Regions from separate parts of the Micromonospora ureilytica genome, predicted to be linked through region 1. Evidence: riboswitches for the same ligand, from Rfam matches in the RefSeq annotation. Region 1 holds a riboswitch; the other holds the start of a gene.

Region 1 (7,286 bases):
CCCAGGCGGGGCCGCGTCCCTGGCAGAGCCGCCGCTAGGCAGCGGTCCGATTACCGGACGCTCGTGCCGGGTAGGGGGGCGGCATGGCGGAACTGGCAACCCTCTGGATCGTCCGGCACGGCGAGAGCACCGCGAACGTCGCGGCGACGCGGGCCGAGGCGTCGGGCGCGGAGCTGATCGACCTCACCCACCGCGACGCCGACGTGCCGCTCTCCGCGACCGGCGAGGATCAGGCTCGGGCGACCGGCCGGTGGCTGGCCGACCTGCCGGATGCGAAGCGCCCGGATGTGGCGGTGGTGTCGCCGTACCTGCGCGCGGTGCAGACCTCTCGGCTGGCCCTGGCCGGCACCGACATTCCCGTCCACCGCGACGAGCGGCTGCGCGACCGGGAGCTGGGCATTCTCGACGGGCTGACCGGGCACGGGGTGCGGCGGCGGCACCCGGACGAGGCCGACCGTCGGGAGCGGTTGGGCAAGTTCTACTACCGGCCGCCAGGCGGGGAGTCCTGGACGGACGTGGCGTTGCGGCTGCGGACGCTGCTGGGCGACCTGCGCCGCGACCACGAGGGTTGCCGGGTGCTGCTCTTCGGACACGACGCGCTGGTCTTCCTGCTTCGCTATCTGGTGGAGGGGTTGACCGAGGACGAGCTGATGGCGCTCACCCGGCAGGACGTGATCGCCAACTGTTCGATCACCGAGTGGTCGGCGGACGGCGAGGAACGACTGAGGCTCACCGCCTTCAACGATGTCGAGCACCTGCGTCAGCAGGGCGCCCAGCCCACCAGGGAGGACGAGATCCATGCCGAGCCGGTCTGAGGTGAAGGTGATCACGCCGGGGCTGCTGCGGGACTGGGCGCTGCCGGTGCCGGTCGGCGGGAAGGAGAGCCGGGGCACCGTGCTGGTGGTCGGCGGCTCCCGCTTCACGCCGGGCGCGGTGCTGCTCGCCGGGGTGGCCGCGTTGCGCGCCGGCGCCGGGGTGCTCCAACTCGCCGCCGCCGAGTCCACCGCCGCCGCCCTGAGCATCCAGGTGCCCGAGGCGCTCGTGGTCGGCCTGCCGGAGACCGCCGACGGCGCGGTGGCCGCCGACCGGGACGGCCAGCTCGGCGAGCTGGTCGCGCAGGCCGACGTGGTGACCCTCGGCCCCGGCCTGAAGGCGATCGACGAGACCAACCGCCTGTTGGGCCTGGTCCTGGAGGCGGCCCGTCCGGATACGTCGCTGGTGCTCGACGCGTACGCCCTCGGTGCGCTCAGCCACGCACCGGACCTGCTGGTCGGCTCGGGTCGGCCCGTGGTGCTCACCCCCAACGTCACCGAGGCCGGGCACCTGCTCGGGCGGGACCCGGGCGACGACCTGGACGCCGAGGCGGCCGAGTTGGCCGCCCGGTACGAGGCGGTCGTGTCGCTGTACGGGCACGTGGCTGCCCCGGACGGGCGGGGTTGGCGGGAGGAGAGCGGCGACGCCGGGCTGGGCACCTCGGGCAGCGGGGACGTGCTCGCCGGGTTGTTGGCCGGGCTGCTGTCCCGGGGTGCCGACCCGGCGCAGGCGGCCTGCTGGGGCTCGTTCGCCCACTCGGTAAGTGGCCAGCGGCTGATCCCCCGCTACGGCCGGATCGGCTTTCTGGCTCGGGAACTGCTCGACGAGATCCCCCGCACACTGGCCATGGTCTGAGACGTTTTCACCTGTTTCCGCAATGGGCGTGGGGGTACCGGAACTCCACCAGCCGAGACTTTTCAGGGAGGTCACACCGGTGTCGACCGATGCCATCGTCCTGCTCAAAGAGGACCACAAGGAAATGCGCCGCCTGTTCAAGGCCTTCCAGGACGCCGAGGAGGGGCCGGCGAGCCAGCGGCAGAAGCTGGTGGACCAGATCCTGGAGGCACTGACAGTGCACACCTATCTGGAGAACGAGGTGATGTACCCGGAGGTCCGCCGGCTGCTGCCCGACCTGGAGGACGACATCCTCGAGTCGTACGAGGAACACCACGTCGCCGATGTGCTCTGCGCCGAGCTGGCCAGTATGGACGCCGACGACGAGCGGTTCAACGCCAAGACGACAGTGTTGATCGAGAACGTCACCCACCACGTCGAGGAGGAAGAGGAGGAGTGGTTCCCCAAGGTCCGCGACGCGCTGGGCCGCAAGCAGCTGCAGGAGATCGGCGAGAAGATGATCGCGCTGCGCGCGGACGCGCCGCGTACCCCCACCGCGCCGAAGGCGATCAAGAAGGCGCTCGATGCGGTGACGGCCTGAGGCACCCGCTCACACCGAAGGGCCCGGCATCATGCCGGGCCCTTCGTCGTGCACCACGGGTCAGTTCCCCGATCCCGGCTCGGCCATCCGGCGGTGCTGCTCGGACTTGAGCTTGTCCGGAATGATCTTGCCGGCGGCGGTCTGCATCTTGTTCATCAGCGAGCCCGCGGTGACCGTCTGGTCACCCTTCATCATCGCCTCGAAGCCCTGCGCGGCGACCTTCGCCGGGTCGTCCTTCCGGCCCGAGCCCACCCGGGTGTCCTCCATGTCGGCCCGGTCGAAGAACTCCGTGTCGGTCGGGCCGGGCATCAGCGCGGTCACCGTGACGCCGGTGTCCTTCAACTCGTTGCGCAGCGCCTCGGCGAAGGACTGCACGAACGACTTCGACGCGTTGTAGACCGCCTGGAACGGCCCCGGCATGGTGGAGGCGATCGACGAGGTGAAGAGGACCCGGCCCGCGCCCCGCTCGACCATCCCGGGCAGCAGCCGCTTCGCCAGGTGCACCGTCGAGCGCACGTTGAGGTCGACGATCTCCAGCTCGTCGGCGAGGTCGGTGCCGCCGACGAAGGCGCCACCGGCGCCCCGACCGGCGTTGAGCGCCAGCGCGTCCAGCGGCCGGCCGGTCGCGGTGACGGCGGCCACCAGCTCCGTCACGCCCTGCTCGCGGGCCAGGTCGACGCGGACCGACCAGACCTGCGGGCCGCCGTCACGGCGCAGCTTCTGTGCCGCCAGTTCGATGCCGTCGTCCTCGGCGGCGATGACCAGGTCGAAGCCGTGCTCGACGAACTGCGCCGCCAGCTCGTACCCGATCCCGCTGGAGGCCCCGGTCACCAGGGCGAGGGGCCGGTCGGAGGTGGGTGTGTTCATGATCTTGACTCCTTCTGTGCGAACCGTTCGGACCCTGGCCGCACCGCGGCGGTGCGGTGGTCACCTACCGAGTGCCCCGCGACGGACCGCGCAATCCCGTCGGCGGGTCGACTCCCGGAGGGCGGCCCGAACGGCCAGACCCGGCCCGGTAGGATCAGCGCAGGCCGTTACTGGCGCGTGGGGATGGACAACCATCGGGGAGCGGCCTCGTCACGTGGACGTTTGCCGAGCGCCTGGGCCTTCCCGCACGTCTGTTGGAGGTCGCATGTCGCGCAACGCCGAGTCCACCGCATTCCGTAGTGCCCTTGAGGTGATCAGGGCTGTCGAGCCGCGGGTGGCCGACGCCATCGGCGCCGAGCTGACCGACCAACGCGAGTCGCTCAAGTTGATCGCCAGCGAGAACTACGCCTCCCCGGCGACCCTGCTGGCCATGGGCAACTGGTTCAGCGACAAGTACGCCGAGGGCACCGTCGGCCGCCGCTTCTACGCCGGCTGCCAGAACGTCGACACCGTCGAGGCGCTCGCCGCCGAGCACGCTCGGGAGCTGTTCGGCGCCCCGCACGCGTACGTGCAGCCGCACTCGGGCATCGACGCCAACCTGGTCGCGTTCTGGGCGGTCCTGGCCGACCGGGTGGAGTCCCCCGCCCTGAAGAAGGCCCAGGTCCGTCAGGTCAACGACCTCACCGAGGCCGACTGGTTCGCCCTGCGCCGCGAGCTGGGCAACCAGCGGATGCTCGGCATGTCACTGGACGCCGGTGGCCACCTCACCCACGGCTTCCGGCCGAACATCTCCGGCAAGATGTTCGACCAGCGCAGCTACGGCACCGACCCGGCGACCGGCCTGATCGACTACGACCGGGTGGCCGAGGCCGCCCGCGAGTTCAAGCCGCTGATCCTGGTGGGCGGCTACTCGGCGTACCCCCGGAAGGTGAACTTCCGGATCCTGCGGGAGATCGCCGACTCGGTCGGCGCCACCTTCATGGTCGACATGGCGCACTTCGCCGGCCTGGTGGCCGGCAAGGTGTTCACCGGCGACTTCGACCCGGTGCCGCACGCGCACATCGTCACGACCACCACGCACAAGTCGTTGCGCGGCCCGCGCGGCGGCATGGTGCTCTGCCAGCCCGAGCTGGCCGACCAGGTGGACCGGGGCTGCCCGATGGTGCTCGGTGGGCCGCTGCCGCACGTGATGGCCGCCAAGGCGGTCGCGCTCGCCGAGGCCCGCCGGCCCGACTTCGCCGACTACGCCCAGCGGATCGTCGACAACGCGCAGGCGCTCGCCGAGGGGCTGCTGAGCCGGGGCGCCACGTTGGTCACCGGTGGCACCGACAACCACCTGGTGCTCATCGACGTGTCCGGGTACGAGCTCACCGGCCGGCAGGCCGAGCAGGCCCTCCTCGACTCGGGCATCGTCACCAACCGCAACTCGGTCCCGCAGGACCCGAACGGGGCCTGGTACACGTCCGGCATCCGGATCGGCACCCCGGCGCTGACCACCCGGGGCCTCGGCGCCGCCGAGATGGACCAGACCGCCGAGCTGATCCACACCGTGCTGACCCAGACCACCGCCGGCGCCAACGCCGACGGCACCCCGTCGAAGGCGAAGTACAACCTGGACGCCGGCCTGGCCGACAAGGTAGCCCGCCACGCCACCGACCTGCTGGCCACGTACCCCCTCTACCCCGGCATCGACCTGACCTGAGCCGCCGCTCCCGTCGATCTTGGAGTTGTGGTGCCCGACCCGGGCTGGTGCGCGACTTGCGTCCACCACCACAACTCCATGATCGACGCGGGAGGGTGCAGGGGCGACCGTCAGGCCATGGGGCGCTTCAGGTGGTAGCGGTGGACTTCGGTGCTGCCCTGGACGTTGTTGACGTCCTCGGCGGCGGAGACCAGCTCCCACCCCTCCCGACCGGCGCGGTTGAGGTGCGCGATGGCGGTGTCGCCATAGGCCGTGATGTCCTTACGTGACCCGTCCGGCGCGTACCAGACGAACGAGACGTGAAAATTGCGGCCCTGTCCCTGATAGCGACGGACGAGCAGGGCGTACTCCCAGGCAACCATGCGGCTTATTATGACCGTCCACCCAGGACGGCGGCACGCGGGTCGTCGCGCATTGCCATCCGATGAACGCGCTGTGTCAACCCGCCCGGTGCACCGCTCACCCCACCCCGAGGGTACGCAGCTCGCCGGCCGCCACCGTGTCTGAGCAGCCGGCCAGGGTGAGCGCATCGGTCAGCTCGGCGGCGAGCAGCGCCAACGCGTCCCGGGCGGCCGGTTCGCCACCGACGGCCAGCGCCCAGAGCAGCGGTCGGCCGACCAGCACCCCGGCCGCGCCCAACGCGAGCGCCCGCAGCACGTCGGTGCCGCCCCGGATGCCGCTGTCCAGCAGCACCTGGCAACCGTCCCCGACCGCGGCGACGACCTCCGGCAGCATGGTGACGCTCGCCGGTGAGCCGTCCAGTTGCCGCCCGCCGTGGTTGGAGACGACCACCGCGTCCGCGCCGACCCGTACCGCCTCGGTCGCGTCGCGCGGGTCCAGCAGCCCCTTGACCACCAGCGGCAGGTCGACCTGCTCGCGCAGCCACGCCAGGTCCGCCCAGCGCAGCGCCGGCGCGAACGACGCGGCGGTGTGCGCGGCGATCGCGGACACCCCGGGGGCACCGGAGTGTGCCAGCGCGTCGCGACCGTCGGGGAGGTTCGCGGCGACCACCTCGGCCGGCAGCCGGAACGCGTTGCGCAGGTCCCGAGGACGTCGGCCGAGCACCGGGACGTCCACGGTGACCACCAGCGCCCGGCACCCGGCCGCGACGACCCGGTCCAGCAGGTCGCGGACGAGGGCCCGGTCGCGCAGCCAGTAGAGCTGGAACCAGACGTCCGCGCCCACCCCGGTGACCTGTTCGATGGGTGTGCTGCCCAGAGTGCTCGCCAGGTACGGAATCCCGGCCGCGCCGGCCGCCGCCGCCAGACCCAGCTCTCCGTCCGGGTGCACCAGTCGCTGGTACGCCATCGGCGCCACCCCGACCGGCATGGCGTACCGACGGCCGAGCAGCCGGGTGCCGAGGTCGACAGTGTCCACGCCGCGCAGCACCCGGGGCAGCACCGCGACCCGGTCCAGTGCGTGTCGGTTCGCGGCGAGGGTCACCTCGGACGCGCTGCCGCCGGCCAGGTAGTCCCACACGTCCGGCGGCAGCAGGGCCCGGGCTTGCTCGGCGTAGTCGGCGAGCGACACGGCCGGCAGGTCGGTCAGCACCCGCTCACCCATCGCCCGGACCCGGCGTGGCCACCGGCTCGGCCGGGCCGGCCAACTCCTCCACCCCGCCCGGACCGTCGGCTTCGGCAGCCTCGCCCGGACCGGCCGCCAGCCCGAAGCGATCGCGGAGGAACGCCGCCGCGCTCCCCTGCGCCCGCCGCCCGTCGGTGAAGGTCCCCGGCATGGCGAAGAACCCGTGGATCATGCCCGGGTAGTGCTCCAGCCGGGTGGACACACCGGCGTCGCGCAGCCGCTCGGCGTACCGCTGCCCCTCGGTGTGGAGGGGGTCCAGTTCGGCGGTGATCACCAGCGCCGGCGGCAACCCGGACAGGTCGTCGGCGAGCAACGGGGAGGCCAGCGGGTCCCGGGCATGGGCCGGGTCGGCCAGGTAGTGCGTCCGGTACCAGACGATCGAACGGCGGTTGAACAGCGCCGGGTCGTCGTCGCCGGCCGGTTCGCCGCTCTGGTCGGTGTTCGGATAGACCAGCAGTTGCGCGGCGAGTGGGGGCCCGTCCGTCCGGCTGAGCAGGGTGACCGCGGCGGCCAGGTTCCCGCCGGCGCTGTCCCCTCCCACCGCCAGTCGGGTCGGGTCCACGCCCAGCCGGTCGGCGTGCCGGGCGACCCAGGAGGCGGCGGCGTGGCAGTCGTGCACCGCCGCCGGGAAGGGGTGCTCCGGGGCGAGCCGGTAGCCGACGGTGATCACCTGACAGGGGACGGCGTTGGCCAGGCGTCGGCAGATGCCGTCGGCGGTGTCGATGCTGCCGAGCGTCCACCCGCCGCCGAAGAAGTAGAGCAGGGTGGGCAGTGGACCCGAACCGGCCGGCCGGTACACCCGCAGCGGTAGTTCCCCGGCGGGGCCGGGGATCCGCTCGTCGCGTACCTCGGTCACCGGCTCGACCGCGCCGCCGCCGGCGCGGA
Region 2 (7,286 bases), 1.5 Mb from region 1:
GCCTCAGCGGTCGTCATGCCCTCATCGTCGCAGCCCATTCCTCGGAAATTCAGCCCCCATTCCCGTGCGCTGACTCACTCGCCTCATAGAGTGCTGCGGCGGCCGGACCGTTGAGCAGCAGCTCAGCGGGGTCGGGCTGAGGCAACGGGGAGGAACGTGTCGTGCGGGGTGACGGTGTCCGGGTCCTGATCGTCGGCGGTGGTGTCGCCGGACTGGCGACGGTGGCCGCGCTACGCGAGTGGGGCGCGACGATCGACGTGGTCGAGCGGGCGCTCGGACCGACCGACTCCGGCACCGGGATCTACCTCACCGGCAACGCGACCCGGATGCTCGACGTACTCGGTCTGCGAGGGTCGGTCGCCGACGTCTCCGTGGAGATCACCCGGCAGCGCAGCGCCAACCAGCGCGGGCGTCGCCTCTTCGACATCGACGTGGCCGCGCTGTGGCAGGGCGTCGGAGCGTGCGTGTCGTTGCCCCGGGCGCAGCTGCACCGGGCGCTGCTCGACGGCGTGGGCGACGCCCCGATCAGCTGGGGCCGTCAGCCGGTCGCGCTGGCCCAGGAGGGGGACCAGGTTGCCGTCGAGTTCGACGACAACAGCACCCAACGGTACGACCTGGTGCTCGGCGCGGACGGGGTGAACTCGACGGTCCGCCGGCTCGCCTTCGACGGCCGAGCCGCCCGGGACCTCGGCCAGTACGCGTACCGGTGGGTCGCTCCCCGCGTGGACGACGAGCCGGTCTGGTCGGTGCAGTTGGGGCGTGGAAGGCAGTTCCTGACGATCCCGATCAGCGCCGAGCAGACGTACTGCTACTACAACGACGGCCCGGTGGCCGACCGGCCCGACTGGCGTGACGACCTGGCTGCGACGTTCACCGAGCCGGTGGCCACCATGCTCAAGGCCCTCGACTACGACGACAGCACCCTGCACGCCGGGCCGAACCAGGAGGTCGTCCTCGACTCCTGGTCCCGGGGGCCGGTGCTGCTGATCGGCGACGCCGCCCACGCCACCTCACCGAACATGGCCCAGGGCGCGGCGATGGCCCTGGAGGACGCCGTCGTGCTCGCCTCGTCGTTGGCCACCGCCGATTCCGTCGCCGACGCGCTGCGTGACTTTGAGACGCGGCGTCGCCCGCGTACGAACTGGGTGCTCAGTCAGACCCACCGCCGCGACAAGGCCACCGGGCTCCCACCCGCGCTGCGCGACCTGGTGATGCGCCGCCTCGGCGAGCAGATGTTCCGCTCGAACTACGGGCCCCTGTTCGCCCAGCCCTGACCGGTCTGCCGTGGCCAGCCCGCTCACGGCAGCTGCCCCGGCCTGTCGACGATTGCGACCCGCAGGAGCGCGGCAGCCGACTCCAGTGACTCCTTGCCGTTACGCACCACCGAATTACGGGTGCCAAGGTAGACGTGGGAGTCCCGATCGAAGATGAGATCCAGGTTGCCGCCGATCACGCCGGGCATACGAATCGCCACCCCGTGCCGGCCGGCGACGTCCACGACGTCACCCGATATGACGACCGCTCCGGGCTGCCGTGCCAGCACTTCGAACAGCGCCGCCAGCGCTCGGGGCGGCACGTAGCCGTCGAGCATCGACCATGCGGTGGTGTACGCCATGCTCTCGCCCCCGTACACGGCCTCCTCGTCGGCGCCTTCGGGAAGGTGCAGGTCGACCGGGTGTTCCCGAAGGTATCGAAGCAGCTCGTCCGGATCGGTGGGCAGGTCCCCGTGGTACGCGGGCGGCTGGAACGCGTCGAGCTCCTTCGTGGGATCGGCGGCATCGTCCATGCGGAGCACCCTCAGCTCGCCCCACCCGTTCGGATCGCTCTCCTGTCGGTAGCGTCCCTGCGTGTACGCGACTCCGCCGGCCGACTGCCACAGTTGGTTCCGAATGGTCTGGTACGGGCCGCTGTCCGGCAAATCCCGGATCGTCGCCAGGGATTCCGTGAAGACGTACTGATCGGGCCGAGCGGTGAGTTCCGGCTGCTGCCGGGCCGCGTCGGCCGCCAGATGGAAGATCTCCGACGCGTTGGCCGTGGGCGGCGGCTGATCGCCCAGCCTCATGGTCTGAACCGCCAGCGCGCCGGCGGTCAACGTGACTGCCAGCCCTAACGCTCCGGCGAGGCGCCAACCACGCAGGAACCGGGTACGGCGTCCGACCGGACGGGCCGCCGAAGCCGACTCGGCCCGTTGGGCGACGTGAGCGGTCAGATCCCTGAGGAGCTGCTCCTCGAAACCCTGCGGCGACCGTTCGATCTCGTTCATCGTCATCTCCGTCTCCTCAGGCGAGGGTGGTGGCCGGGTGGGCGAGCACGGCGCGGACGAGGCGGCGGGCCCGATGCAGGCGGACCCGAGCGGCGACCGGCGACACCCCCAGCACGGTCGCCGCCTCCGCGACGGTGAGGCCGTCCACCGCGACGAGTTCGACGAGCGTCCGGGTGCCCTCGGGTAGCTCGCTCAGGGCCCGATGGGTGCGGCGGGCCGCCGACTCGGCGTCGATCCGCTCCTCGATGCGGGCGATGTCATCGGGGCCCAGGTCCCGTCGGCCGGCCAGACGGCCGGTCACCCGCAGCCGTTGGGCCGCCCGACGCCGCTCGTCGCCGATGACGTTGCGGGCCACCCCGTACAGCCAGCCGATCTGGCTACCCCGGTCCGGCCGGTAGCCGGCCGCCGACTCGATCACCGCCAGGAACACGTCAGCGGTGAGGTCGGCGGCGAGGTGTGGGTCGTCGACCCGCCGCGCCACGAACCGGCCCACCGCCTCCAGGTGCCGCCGGTAGAAGACCTCGAAGGCCACCGGATCGGCTCCGATGCTGGAAATGTCGTCGTCGGCTCGGCTCGGCTCACTCACAGGCCGTCCTCCCTCGTAGCCTTCACACCCCTTCTTCGTAAGCCGGAGCGCAGGTGTTACCGAACCATGGCGAGCCTGCCCGGCGCTGACGGCGGCCCTGCTGGTCCAGTTGGGCAACCGCCCTGGTGATGCGGCATTATCGAAGCACCGGCGACTGGCGGCACGGGGATGGTGAAACCATCGGGGAGCCTGTCGCGGGCGTCGACCGCCTGGGCGCCTGCGTCGAGGAACCGTCATGACCACGACCAGCAAATCCGTAGAGCACACCCCGTCGGGCACGGCCCGGCTCCTGCCGGGCGCACCCGTCGCCGAGGCCGTCCTGGCCGAGACCGCCGCCGCGGCAGCCCGCCTACGCAGCCGCGGGATCACCCCGAGCCTCGCCACCATCCTCGTCGGCGACGACGACGCCAGCGCCGGTTACATCGCCATCAAGCAGCGTCAGGCCGCCGCGCTCGGGTTCGCGTCCCCGCACGTGCATCTGCCTGCCACCGCCACCCAGGCCGAGCTGCACCGGGCCATTGCCCGGTTCAACACCGACCCGGCCGTGCACGGGCTGCTCGTGCAGTACCCCGTGCCGGGGCACCTGGACTACGACGCGGCGTTGCAGACCATCGACCCGGACAAGGACGTCGACGGCATGCATCCGCTGAACATAGGGCGTCTCGCCGTCGGCCTGCCCGGCCCGCTGCCGTGCACCCCCGCCGGCATCGAAGCCCTCCTGGCGTACTACGAGATCCCCGTCGCCGGTCGTGAGGTCGTCATCCTCGGCCGCGGCGCCACCCTTGGCCGCCCCCTGGCGATGCTGCTCGCCCAGAAGCGCCCGACCGCCAACGCGGCCGTCACCGTCGTACACACAGGTGTGCCCGACTGGGCCCGCTACACCCGCCGCGCCGACATCCTCGTGGCCGCCGCCGGCGTACCCGGGATCGTGCAGCCTGAGCACGTCAAGCCCGGCGGCGTCGTCATCGGCGCCGGCGTCCGCTACGACGGGCGGCGTCTCCTGCCGGATGTGGACGAAGCGTGCGCCGAGGTCGCCGGCGCGATCACGCCCCGGGTCGGCGGGGTCGGTCCGACCACCGTCGCGATGCTGTTCCGCAACGCCGTGCGCGCCGCCGAACGCGCGAGCCAGTAGCCCGGTTCCGTCGTCATCGCCAGAAGGCGGCTATTGCGCGGTGGGCTGCCAGCCCACCGCGCAACACCCTGACGAGCGTGATGCCTGTGAGTCATCACGATGACTCACAGGCATCACGGCCAACGACAACATGCTCTCCCGCGCGAGCCTCCAGGGGACCCGGAAACGGAGCTGCCCCGGCCTCCGACGAGGGAGACCGGGGCAGCGCCGCGTTTCGCGTACGTCAGCTGCAGCCGCTGGTGGAGCCGCAGCCCTCGCAGACGTAGCAGCTACCGGCGGGGCGCATCTTCGTACCGCAGGTGAAGCAGAGCGGTGCGTCGGCGGCCTTGCCGATCACGGCCTCCAGCAGTTCGGTGCTGGAACCCACGCTCGGAGCCGGCTTGGCGGCGGCCACGTCGGCCATCTCCTGGGCCGGCTGGGCGACGGCCTCGGACTTGGCCGGGGCCTCCACCGGTGCGGACGACGCCATCGCGGTCAGTTCGACGCCGGTGACGGCGGCGGCCTCCGCGTCGGCCTCGGCCCGCAGCTGCGCGGCCCGCTCCGAGGCGGTGAAGATGCCCAGCTCGGCACGGCGCTCGTAGGGCAGGAAGTCCAGCGCCAGGCGACGGAAGATGTAGTCCATCACCGAGGCCGCCATCCGCACGTCCGGGTCGTCGGTCATGCCGGCCGGCTCGAAGCGCATGTTGGTGAACTTGCTGACGAACGTCTCCAGCGGCACGCCGTACTGCAGGCCGATGCTGATGGCCACCGAGAAGGCGTCCATCACGCCGGCGAGGGTCGAGCCCTGCTTGGACATCTTCAGGAAGACCTCACCGAGGCCGTCGTCCGGGTAGGACGACGCGGTCAGGTAGCCCTCGGCGCCACCGACGGAGAAGCTGACCGTCTCGGACGGGCGCTTCTTCGGCAGGCGCTTACGCACCGGCCGGTACTCGATGACCTTCTCGACAGCGGCCGGTGCGGCCGCTGCGGTCTCGACTGCGGCCGGCTCGGTGGCCTTGTTGGACTTGGCCACCGAGAGCGGCTGCCCGACCTTGCAGTTGTCCCGGTAGATCGCCAGCGCCTTGAGGCCGAGCTTCCAGCCCTCGAAGTAGATCTTCTCGACGTCCTCGACGGTGGCCGCCTCCGGCATGTTGACCGTCTTGGAGATGGCGCCGGAGACGAACGGCTGAATGGCCGCCATCATCCGCACGTGACCCATCGGGGCGATCGTCCGCTCCCCCATGGCACAGTCGAAGACCGGGTAGTGCTCCGGCTTGAGGCCGGGGGCGTCCACCACGTGGCCGTGGTCGGCGATGTGCTCGACGATCGCCTCGACCTGCTCCTCGGGGTAGCCGAGGCTGCGCAGGGCGCGCGGCACCGTCTGGTTGACGATCTGCATCGAGCCGCCGCCGACCAGCTTCTTGAACTTGACAAGCGCCAGGTCCGGCTCCACGCCGGTCGTGTCGCAGTCCATCATGAAGCCGATCGTGCCGGTCGGGGCGAGGACGCTCGCCTGCGCGTTGCGCCAACCGAACTTGTCACCGATCTTGTTGCCCTGGGTCCACTGCTTGGTCGCCTCACGGACGATCGCGGTGGCCACCGGGCTGCTCGGCTTGATCTCGTCATTGGCCGCGGCGTGCTTGCGCATGACCCGCTTGTGCGGCTCGGCGTTGCGGGCGTAGCCGTCGTACGGGCCGACGACGCCGGCCAGCTCGGCAGAGCGGCGGTAGGCGGTGCCGGTCATCAGGGACGTGATCGACGCGGCGACCGAGCGGCCCTGGTCCGAGTCGTACGGCAGGCCGGTGGCCATCAGCAGGGCGCCCAGGTTGGCGTAGCCGATGCCGAGCTGCCGGTAGGCGCGGGACGTCTCACCGATCTTCTCGGTCGGGAAGTCCGCGAAGCAGATCGAGATGTCCATCGCGGTGATCACGAACTCGACGGACTTGACGAACTTCTCCACCTCGAAGCCACCGTCGGCACGGAGGAACTTCATCAGGTTGAGCGAGGCCAGGTTGCACGAGGAGTTGTCCAGGTGCAGGTACTCCGAGCACGGGTTCGACGCGGTGATCCGCCCGGTCTCCGGGCAGGTGTGCCAGTCGTTGATCGTGTCGTCGTACTGCAGACCGGGGTCGGCGCACTCCCAGGCTGCCTGGGAGATGGAGCGAAACAGCTTCTTGGCGTCGACGGTCTCGATCACCGAGCCGTCCAGCCGGCCGCGCAGGTCGAAGCCCTTGCCGTTCTCCACCGCCGACATGAACTCGTCGGAGACCCGGACCGAGTTGTTGGCGTTCTGGTACTGCACGCTGACGATGTCGGAGCCACCGAGGTCCATGTCGAACCCGGCGTCACGCAGCGCGCGGATCTTGTCCTCCTCGCGCGCCTTCGTGACCACGAACTCCTGGATGTCCGGGTGGTCGACGTCGATGATGACCATCTTGGCCGCCCGGCGGGTCGCGCCGCCGGACTTGATGGTGCCGGCGGAGGCGTCCGCGCCGCGCATGAAGCTGACCGGACCGGAGGCGTTGCCGCCGGAGGAGAGCAGCTCACGGGACGAGCGGATCCGCGACAGGTTGACCCCGGAGCCGGAGCCGCCCTTGAAGATCAGCCCCTCCTCCTTGTACCAGTCGAGGATCGAGTCCATCGAGTCGTCGACGGCCAGGATGAAGCAGGCGCTGACCTGCTGCGGCGACGGCGTGCCCACGTTGAACCAGACCGGCGAGTTGAAGCTGAACACCTGGTTCAGCAGCATCCAGGTCAGCTCGTGCGCGAAGACCTCGGCGTCGGCCGGGCTGGCGAAGTAGCCGTACTCCTCACCCGCGGTGCGGTAGGTGGTCACCACCCGGTCGATCAACTGCTTGAGCGACCACTCCCGCTCCGGGGTCCCCACCGCGCCCCGGAAGTACTTCGTGGTGACGATGTTTGCCGCGTTGACGCTCCACGACTCCGGGAACTCCACCCCACGCTGCTCGAAGTTGATCGAGCCGTCCCGCCAGTTCGTCATCACGACGTCACGGCGCTCCCAGGAGACCTCGTCGTACGGGTGGACACCCTCCGTCGTCCACACCCGCTCGATCTTCAGCCCCACGCCTGCCTTGCTTCGTGAACGGCTAGTTGTCACGCCGTTGCCCCCCTCGTCTGCGCGGTCACCCACCGCGCGTCCCAATCTCTCGAAAAACTGTGAAGACTCAGCTGGTACGGCCGGCGGCCTCGACCGCATCGACCCGGGCCTGCGCCGCGGCCCGCAACGTCTCGATCTCGCGCTCGAAGTCGGCGAGTGAGTCGAACGAGCGGTAGACGCTGGCGAACCGCAGGTAGGCGATCTCGTC

Evidence for each region. A riboswitch is a leader RNA that binds a small molecule or an ion and turns the genes downstream of it on or off. The one in region 1 is predicted to bind ZMP and ZTP.
Region 2: it holds a riboswitch for ZMP and ZTP, as region 1 does, so the genes downstream of both, IW248_RS17500 (bifunctional 5,10-methylenetetrahydrofolate dehydrogenase/5,10-methenyltetrahydrofolate cyclohydrolase) here and IW248_RS10395 (glycine hydroxymethyltransferase) in region 1, are expected to answer to the same signal.

Annotation. Positions count from the first base shown of each region.
Region 1 is NZ_JADOTX010000001.1:2,341,945-2,349,230, forward strand. Features, by position in the region: gene IW248_RS10370 (GNAT family N-acetyltransferase) at 1-38, shown strand, start outside; gene IW248_RS10375 (histidine phosphatase family protein) at 84-815, shown strand; gene IW248_RS10380 (NAD(P)H-hydrate dehydratase) at 799-1,668, shown strand; gene IW248_RS10385 (hemerythrin domain-containing protein) at 1,748-2,248, shown strand; gene IW248_RS10390 (SDR family NAD(P)-dependent oxidoreductase) at 2,309-3,115, opposite strand; ZMP/ZTP riboswitch at 3,272-3,361, shown strand; gene IW248_RS10395 (glycine hydroxymethyltransferase) at 3,381-4,817, shown strand; gene IW248_RS10400 (hypothetical protein) at 4,928-5,188, opposite strand; gene IW248_RS10405 (alpha-hydroxy acid oxidase) at 5,277-6,380, opposite strand; partial or broken gene lipP1 (LipP1 family hormone-sensitive lipase) at 6,484-7,286, opposite strand, start outside.
Region 2 is NZ_JADOTX010000001.1:3,882,814-3,890,099, forward strand. Features, by position in the region: gene IW248_RS17480 (DUF2332 domain-containing protein) at 1-17, opposite strand, end outside; gene IW248_RS17485 (FAD-dependent monooxygenase) at 162-1,274, shown strand; gene IW248_RS17490 (CU044_5270 family protein) at 1,298-2,269, opposite strand; gene IW248_RS17495 (RNA polymerase sigma factor) at 2,280-2,849, opposite strand; ZMP/ZTP riboswitch at 2,990-3,071, shown strand; gene IW248_RS17500 (bifunctional 5,10-methylenetetrahydrofolate dehydrogenase/5,10-methenyltetrahydrofolate cyclohydrolase) at 3,085-3,981, shown strand; gene IW248_RS17505 (vitamin B12-dependent ribonucleotide reductase) at 4,205-7,078, opposite strand; gene nrdR (transcriptional regulator NrdR) at 7,146-7,286, opposite strand, start outside.